4 regions of the Aquitalea sp. FG25 genome follow, and region 2 is predicted to be linked to each of the others. Evidence: predicted binding sites of a transcription regulator. Region 2 holds the regulator's gene; each other region holds the start of a gene.
What was found. Region 2 encodes sigma-54, which starts transcription at its own class of promoters, with help from an activator protein. Its sites were predicted from a motif close to CTGGCACGCTTCATGCTT; they were not measured.
Positions count from the first base shown of each region.

Region 1 (2,177 bases), on a different contig from region 2:
GCTGTTGCCCTTGTAAGGCAGTGCATTGATTTTCATCGCCTTCAGCCAGCCCAGGGTGACTGCTTCGCCTTTTTGCTCCAGCAAGGCGCTGACGATGGCCTGGAAGTCGGCTCCGGCAGGTGCAGCGCCCCAGCGGCCTTTCCATTCCGGCTTGGCCAGATCCAGCAGCGACTTGGGTAATTCCTTTGGCGACACGCGGTTCTTGTTGTAGACAAATACCGTGGAGCGGGCGGCAATGCCAACCCACTTACCCTGTGCCGGGCGGTAGGCGTGATCAACCTGCGCCAGGGTGCTTGCCTCCACCGGTGCCAGCAGGTGCGCATTGTCTACCAGCACCATGGCCGGGGAATTCTCGGTGAGGAATACATCTGCAGGCGAGGATGCGCCTTCCTGTACGATCTGGTTGCCCATTTCGCTGTCGCTGCCATTGCGCACGGTAACCTTGATGCCGGTTTCTTTGGTAAAGCCTTCCACCCAGGATTTGGTCAGGCTTTCATGCTGGGCGTTGTAAACCACGATGCCTTCGGCGCTGGGTGCGGCATGGGCAGCGGTAGCGAACAGGGTGGAAACCAGCAGGGCGGTGGTGAGGATGCGTGCGGACGGACGGGACATCTGGTTATGCTCCTTGCAGATATTCAACGGGAACTGCGGTAGTCAGGTGCGTTTGGGCACTGGTTCTGGCAGGAATATTTGCAATTGTAATGTAAAAGATAATGATTCGCATTAATAAAATAAAGCAAATGCGACGGTAACTGGCTGGGGCAGTCTGCTGGCATGCAACTTGCTGCTAAGCCTGCATCTTTCCCCAGGGGTTTCGGCCATGACGATTACCGTAATGCCGGCGAGCAGCGCCAAGACAGCCATGCCGTCAGGACAGGCGGATACCGGTACGCAAGATGCCGGCGGTTTATTTGCCAGTTTATTGGGGGCGCAGATCGGCAGTCTGGGCACAGCCTTGCCAACGCAGGCGGATACCGGTTCCGGTGACGGCAAAGGCAAGCAGGACAAGGATTCCACAGCTGCTGACGATACGGCATCCACCGATAACAGTGCCAATATGCTGCTGGCAGCATTGCCGCTGCTGCAGGCCGGTTTGCAAGTGCAGCCGGTGCAGGACAAGCCCACGGCGACGCCAGTGACAAGCGATGTAGCCAGTGCTGGTATCAAGGACACCGCCATCGATCCTTTGTTGCAAGCTGCCGCGCCGCAGAAGCACTCCGCAGGTTTGCAGGCGCAAGAATTGCCGGGCAAGGATGCCGCTGCACTGCAATTCTTGCCGCCCAATGCTGATCAACTGGCCAATGCCAGTCAGGCAGCCAATCAGGCGGCACAGCAGACCAGTCAGACCAAGACGTTGACTATCTCGCAGCCAATGACTGACCCCAATTGGTCCAAGGCACTGGGTGACCAGGTTATGTCCATGGTCAGCATGAAAATGGACAAGGCCACCATCCAGGTGAATCCGCCGCAACTGGGGCCGGTGGAAGTCACCCTGAAAATGAATGGCAATGATCAAGCACAGGTAATTTTTACCTCGGCAGTGCCGGCAACGCGTGAAATTCTGGAAAACAACATGCCGAAACTCGTTTCCATGATGGCTTCCAGTGGTATAGCGCTTGCCGATGCACAGGTTTCCAGCGGACAATCCGGGAATCGGCAACAGCAATTCAACCAGAACCAGAATGGCCGCCGTCAGAGTGCCGCTGGCAATGACGAAGACGATACGCTGGCTGCCATCAAGTCCGCACGCGGGATACTTAGTATCTTTGCCTGATATTGCTCAAAAGGGGGCTCTGTTCAGTTCGTGCGGAAATCTGGAAAATATAATAAGGAAATGGCTTAAGATTTCCTTATAAACCTAACGTACGGACTGAAGACCCATGGCAGAAGACAAAAAAGCGGATAAAGCGGACAAGGGCGAGAAAAAAGCAGGGGGTGGCAACAAACTGATGCTGGTGGTGGTGATTCTTCTGGTGTTGGTACTGGCCGGCATGGGTGGCCTTGCCTACGTGATGTTCACCAATATGAACAAGCCGCATGATGCGACGGCCCAGACTGAGCAGACCAAGGAAAAAGCCAAGAAGAAAAAAGAAGGTCCTCCCATCTTTGAAAAGCTGGATACCTTTGTTGTCAATCTGTCTGGCGGTGATGGCAGCCTGCTGCAAGTGGACATGCAG
Region 1 covers NZ_JBMDJV010000014.1:40,040-42,216, forward strand. Annotated here, with positions in the region: gene ACODR9_RS13615 (iron ABC transporter substrate-binding protein) at 1-612, opposite strand, end outside; gene ACODR9_RS13620 (flagellar hook-length control protein FliK) at 821-1,774, shown strand; gene ACODR9_RS13625 (flagellar basal body-associated FliL family protein) at 1,881-2,177, shown strand, end outside.
Region 1: the regulator sigma-54 is predicted to act here: its motif matches at 770-787, upstream of ACODR9_RS13620 (flagellar hook-length control protein FliK).

Region 2 (2,177 bases):
ATGTGGTCCTGTGTCAGGATTTTGCCAATCAGGCTCATAGGAATGTATGCACACGGCGACAAAAACTGGCCAATTCTACGTTGCCTTCAGCAAAATGAAAAAGGCTCCGTGCAAATAAAAACGGGAACCCGTTGGGTTCCCGCATCGTAGGTCAGGTGATTACAGGGATGCTTCCGGCTGAACTTGCGGCGTTACGCGATGTTCGCTCTGTTTTTCCTTGTGCTTGAGTACCTGTCGATCCAGCTTGTCCATCAGCGCATCGATGGCAGCGTACATGTCGGAGTCGGTGGCTTCTACGTGGATATCCTTGCCGGAAAGGTGAACGTTGACTTCTGCTTTCTGCACCAGCTTGTCCACCGACAGGGTGACGGTGACGTCGATCACGTGATCGACGTGGCGGGTGATACGTTCCAGCTTGCTTTCCAGAAATTCACGGATTGCCGGGGTTACTTCGAGGTGGAGACCGGTTACTTTGAGGTTCATACCCTAACTCCTTCTTGTGTTGACTGCCCGGTCGGGTCGGCCGGGCGAGCGGATATTCTTCAAGACACGCTTTACAGTGCCTTGCGCAGATTGACCGGCGGTATCTGCATAGCTTCACGATACTTCGCAACGGTGCGTCTTGCAACCTGTATCCCTTGCTTGCCCAGTTCGTCGGCAATGGCGCTGTCCGAAAGTGGCTTGGCGGTGTTCTCGCCATCGATCATGCGACGGATATGGGCCTTGATGGCTGTGGCTGAGCATTCGCCGCCGCTGTCGGTTTCCAGTGCACTGCCGAAAAAGTATTTCAGTTCGAACAGGCCGCGCGGGCAGAGCAGGTATTTCTGGGTGGTGACGCGTGACACTGTGGATTCATGCAATCCCAGCTCGTCTGCGATGTCGCGCAGGATGAGCGGGCGCATGGCCACTTCACCGTGTTCAAAGAACGCTTGTTGCCTTTCGACTATAGCTTCTGACACTTTCAGAATGGTGTCAAATCGTTGCTGGATGTTCTTGACCAGCCACTTCGCTTCTTGCAGGCGACCGGTCAGTTCACCTGCCGTACTGCGGTTTTCCGACAGCATCTGGGCGTACAGCTGATTGACGCGTAGTCGCGGTACGGCTCCGTTGTTGAGTTCTGCCACCCAGTGGCCCTTGCGCTTGCGTACGGTGACATCGGGAATGACATAGTGCACATCTTCACCGCCAAAACCGGCAGCGGGGTGGGGCGTTAGCCGGGAAATCAATTGCTGGGCCTGACGGATGGCTTCGTCATCTGCACCCAGTATGCGTTTGAGGCGGGTGTAGTCCCGATTGCCGAGCAAACTAAGGTGTTCTGCCACGATCTTGCGTGCCAGGGCATGGCCAGGCTCTTGCTGTGGCAGGCGTGCCAGCTGCAGACTCAGTGATTCGGCCAGGCTGCGCGCGGCAATGCCTGCTGGGTCGAATTGCTGCAGCAGGCGCAGGCCAACCATCAGTTCGTCGCTTTCCAGCTCCAGTTCTAGTGGCAGATTACTGGCCAGTTCTTCCAGGTCGATGGTGAGAAAACCGTTGTCGTCCAGTTCTTCAATCAGCAGCTGCACGATGGCCTGATCCCTGGTGGGCAGCGTCAGCTCTCCCAGCTGGGCCAGCAGGTGTTCGCGCAGGCTGACCGGGCAGGGGACATTCAGCATGGGGTCGAACTCATCGTCACCGTCGTTGCGTCGGCTGCCGCTGCCCCAGTCGGTCAGCTCGCCGCTGCTTTCGTTGTGGCTGTCATTGTCGCTGCTGTCCGATGCTGGCGTGGTTGATTCTTCGTTGCTGCTAGCGGATTCGGTGGCGGGGCCTTCTTGCGCGGGCAGGTCATCGCCGCGTTCCAGCATGGGGTTGTCCAGCAGGAAGCGTTCTACCTCGGTTTGCAGGTCGAGCGTGGACAGCTGCAGCAGCTTGATTGACTGTTGCAGTTGCGGGGTGAGGGTGAGTTGCTGTGAAACCCGGAGCTGTAATGATTGTTTCATGGTTTACAGGTGGAAGTGCTCGCCCAGGTACACCTGGCGCACTTTCTCGTTGTTGACCAGTTCTTCCGGTTCGCCGGATGCCAGTACCGAGCCATCGCTGATGATGTAAGCCCGGTCGCAGATACGCAGGGTTTCCCGGACGTTGTGGTCGGTGATCAGTACGCCGATGCCACGCTGTTGCAGGAAGGTGATGATTTTCTG
Region 2 covers NZ_JBMDJV010000023.1:30,316-32,492, forward strand. Annotated here, with positions in the region: gene ptsN (PTS IIA-like nitrogen regulatory protein PtsN) at 1-38, opposite strand, end outside; gene hpf (ribosome hibernation-promoting factor, HPF/YfiA family) at 160-483, opposite strand; gene ACODR9_RS18520 (RNA polymerase factor sigma-54) at 555-1,976, opposite strand; gene lptB (LPS export ABC transporter ATP-binding protein) at 1,980-2,177, opposite strand, start outside.

Region 3 (2,177 bases), on a different contig from region 2:
GACATCCTGGTGCTGGCGGTAGGCAGTACCACCAATGACTTTGGCACGCCCGGCGTGGCCGAACATGCCATCTGCCTCAACACCCCGGACGATGCCAGCCGCTTCCACCGCCAACTGGTAAACGCCTGCATCCGTGCCAGCCTGCAATCAGGCCCGCTGCGGCCCGAGCAGCTGCAGCTCACCATCATCGGGGCCGGTGCCACCGGAGTGGAGCTGGCGGCGGAGCTGCGCAATACCACGCGCGAGCTGGTGGCGCATGGCCGGGAAAACATCAATCCCGATCGCGACATCCGCCTGACCCTGATCGAGGCCGGGCCGCGCATCTTGCCAGCCCTGCCGCCTGCCGTTGCCGCCAAGGCCCTGCGCCAGTTGCAGGAAATGCAGGTGCGCGTGCTGTGTGGCGAGCGTGTCAGTGCAGTACAGGATGGCGCGGTGCATACCGCCAGCGGCCAATGCATTCCGTCCGAGCTGGTGGTCTGGGCAGCCGGGGTGCAGGCACCGGCCATGCTGGCCGGGCTGGCAGGACTGGACAGCAACCGGCTGAACCAGTTGCGGGTTCGCCCCACACTGCAGACCACGCGAGACGAAAACATCTTTGCCTTGGGCGACTGCGCTGCCTGCCCGGACGGCCAAGGCTGGGTGCCACCGCGCGCCCAGGCTGCCAGCCAGCAGGCGGATCTGCTGTTCCACAATATCCGCTGCCTGCTGGCAAAAAAGCCGCTACGGGCATTTCATTACCGCGATCTGGGCGCGCTGATTTCGCTGGGCCGCTACAGCACGGTGGGCAGTCTGATGAGTGCGCTGTCGCGCCGCAGCCTGTTCGTGCACGGGCAGTTTGCCCGGCTGATGTATTTGTCCTTGTACCACCGCCACCAGCTAAGCCTGTTTGGCTGGCGGCCCACCCTGCTGAGCGCTGCCGGACGTCTGTTAAGCCGACGCACCCAGCCACAGGTAAAGCTGCACTGACATCTGCGGCCACAAGCGCAATGCACCAAACAGCAGCATAAAACACAGCGCAAATCCCGTTTTGGTGCATGCACACCGTTTTGCATCACCGCAGCCTGCACCCCGCCTCCCCAAAAACGGGCTGCTAGCGGCCATTTTCGTGCACACACAGCCCAGTCTGGTGCGCTATTGCACCAGCTGGCACTGCGCTTGCTTTAAGGAGGCAACAAAAGCCGACAACAACGGGACTCGCCATGCCAACTGCCAACTCGCCATCAGACGTACTGTTCCTGCTGCTCGGGGCCATCATGATTCTGGCCATGCACGCCGGTTTTGCCTTTCTGGAACTGGGCACGGTGCGCAAAAAAAACCAGGTGAATGCCCTGGTGAAGATTCTTACCGACTTTGCCGTCTCCGCCATTGCCTATTTCTTTGTTGGCTATACCGTGGCCTACGGGGTCAACTTCCTGGGCGATGCGCGCCATATCGCCGAGCATCACGGTTATGAGTTGGTGAAGTTTTTCTTTCTGCTGACCTTTGCCGCTGCCATTCCGGCCATTGTGTCCGGTGGCATTGCCGAGCGCGCCAAATTCCACCCGCAGTCGGCTGCCACCTTCTTGCTGGTAGGGCTGGTGTATCCCTTTTTCGAAGGCATTGCCTGGAACAACCATTACGGCGTGCAAGACTGGCTGAGCCACAGCTTTGGCCAGCCTTTCCATGACTTTGCCGGTTCGGTGGTGGTGCATGCGGTGGGCGGCTGGATCGGCCTGGCCGCCGTGCTCAACCTGGGCGCACGTCGTGGCCGCTATAGCAAGGAAGGCCGTATCTCGGCCCACCCGCCGTCATCCATCCCCTTTCTGGCACTGGGGGCATGGATTCTGATTGTCGGCTGGTTCGGCTTTAACGTGATGAGCGCCCAGCGTCTGGACGGCATCTCCGGCCTGGTGGCCATCAACTCGCTGATGGCCATGGTGGGCGGCACCCTCAGCGCCATGTGGGCGGGCAAGAACGACCCCGGCTTTATCCATAACGGCCCGCTGGCCGGTCTGGTGGCAGTCTGTGCCGGTTCGGACATCATGCATCCGCTGGGTGCGCTGGTGGTGGGCCTGGTGGCTGGCGGCATGTTTGTCTGGCTGTTCACCCAGACGCAGAACCGCTGGAAGATTGACGACGTGCTGGGGGTATGGCCGCTGCATGGCATTTGCGGCGCCTGGGGTGGCATTGCCGCCGGT
Region 3 covers NZ_JBMDJV010000008.1:115,307-117,483, reverse strand. Annotated here, with positions in the region: gene ACODR9_RS09290 (NAD(P)/FAD-dependent oxidoreductase) at 1-966, shown strand, start outside; gene ACODR9_RS09285 (ammonium transporter) at 1,200-2,177, shown strand, end outside.
Region 3: the regulator sigma-54 is predicted to act here: its motif matches at 1,144-1,161, upstream of ACODR9_RS09285 (ammonium transporter).

Region 4 (2,177 bases), on a different contig from region 2:
ACTTGCCGGGCCACTCTGGTGCGTAAAATCACCTCGCCCGTGGCCTTCATGGCCTGGATGGCATTCTTGACGATATTGAGCACCACCTGGATCAGCTGTTCCTTGTCGGCCACCATGTGTGGCAGGCTGGTGTCGTAATCGCGACGGATGACCAGGCCTTGCGGGTACTCGGCCAGCGCAATGCTGCGTACCCGCTCCAGCACTTCGTGGATATTGATTTCGCTGCGCACGTGGCGGCGATGCGGAGCCAGCAGGCGGTCTACCAAGGATTGCAGGCGCAGTGCTTCTTCCTGAATCACCTCGGTGTATTCCTTCAGCTCCGGCCGGTCAGACAGCTCATGCTCCAGCAGCTGTGCTGCGCCACGAATACCGCCCAGTGGGTTCTTGATTTCATGCGCCAGATTGCGGATCAACTCGCGATTGGCCTGCTGTTGCAGCAAAAGTCGCTCTTCATTGGCAATTTTCAGTTGCTGATCCAGTGGCCGCAGCTCTACCAGCGCCAGCCGGCCTTCGGCATCAATGGGGGTGACGGACAGGGCAATGTGCAGTGGCTGCTCGCCATGCGGCGTGCGCAGCTCCAGGTCGTGCTCGATATAGCTGGAGTTGTGTTGCAGTGCAGTGGCAAGGGCTTGCCGCAGGGCAGGGCTGTCTTGCAGCAGCTCGAATAGCGTATGGCGTAATAGCTCGCGCCGGCCAATGGCCAGCAGGTTTTCACAGGCGGGGTTGGCAAATTCGAGTCTGCCGTCGGCGTGGGCAATCAGCACCGGGGTGTCGAGTAATTCCAGGCCGGCAAAGCTGGGAGAGTTCATGGTGCTCCGAATCGGATGGGGCTGTGCCTGAAGCTATTAGCAATAAGCACGCCAAGCCAGAGCACAGCGAATGCACGAAATCGGCCTTAATTATGCACCATTATTGTGCGGAGGATGCGGATTGCCCCAATTCGCGGCGTAGCGAGCTAATGTTCTTCTGCCGATCGGTTACTGCGTCTTTCAGCTTCTGTACCCGGTCCAGGTATTTTTGGTAGTTACGGGTTTCATCCCCGTTGCGGGTGGCTGCACCGTCGGTGTAGGCCTTTTGTGCATCGGCCAGCGCTTTTTGCTCATTGGCCAGTTCGCCTTCCAGAATCTTGCGTCGGCCCTCATCCCGCTTGGTCTGGGTACCGTTGTCCACACTGGGGTAGCCGTCCGGTGTCGAGGCAGGCTTGCTGCTGCCCGAAGTGCGTGGCTTGTTGCCGCCATAGGTGGACAGCGGTGCCAGGTGCATGGGCTTGGCGCCCTTGATCGGCACATTGGTGAAGGTGACATTGCCGTTGGCATCGATGTATTTGTATACCTCGGCCTGGGCCAGGCCACAAGTCAGCAGCAGGCAGAACGCAAGGGTTTTCATGGTGTTGGGCATCTGCGGTGAAAACGGGTGGACGTGACACTATGATAAGCAAAAGGTTGGCGCGCGTCACATCTGCATAACAACAATGCGGTGGCCAGCATGCCTTGAATCTGCTGAATGTGTCATCATGCGCTCGGGCTTCACGTTGTGCCAATGGCATGATATGTGCCTGCATTTGATGTTCAGTCGCCATGCAGAAGGTCATGAGGAAATGTTTGCAGTCATCCGTTCGGGCCTGCGCCCTGTAACTTTGCAGAAAGCCTGCCCATGCTGATCCAGTTGCTTTATTCCAGCAAGGCCACCACGGCATTGTCGCCTGCTGAATTGACGGCAATTCTGGACAAGTCGGTGGCCAATAACCAGGCCCGGCAGATTACCGGCCTGTTGCTATACCGCGATGGCTGTTTCTTGCAGCTGCTGGAGGGAGAGGCTGCCGTGGTGGAAGAGGCCTTCAGGAGAATCAGCCTTGATCCGCGCCATCATCAGGTGGAGTCGCTATTTTGCAGTGAATGCAAACAACGGGAGTTTGCTCAGTGGTATATGGGTTTCCGTGTGCCGCAGCCTGAAGCGCTGGCAACGTTTCCCCAGTTTGCCCCGGTGTTCGATCCGGCATTTGACGTCAGCCAGCTGGTTGTCGCGCCGCAGGATGGCCTGGCCATGCTCAAGGCTTTTGCCGCGTTACCGGACTGAGCGACCTTCAAGTAGTGGCTGTTGCCATGAAAAAACCCGCACAAGCAGCGCTGTGCGGGTTTTTCTGTATCCGGCAAGGCGTCCGTGGACGCCCAAACCTG
Region 4 covers NZ_JBMDJV010000032.1:39,062-41,238, reverse strand. Annotated here, with positions in the region: gene glnL (nitrogen regulation protein NR(II)) at 1-809, opposite strand, end outside; gene ACODR9_RS21590 (DUF4124 domain-containing protein) at 910-1,386, opposite strand; gene ACODR9_RS21585 (BLUF domain-containing protein) at 1,654-2,076, shown strand.
Region 4: the regulator sigma-54 is predicted to act here: its motif matches at 847-864, upstream of glnL (nitrogen regulation protein NR(II)).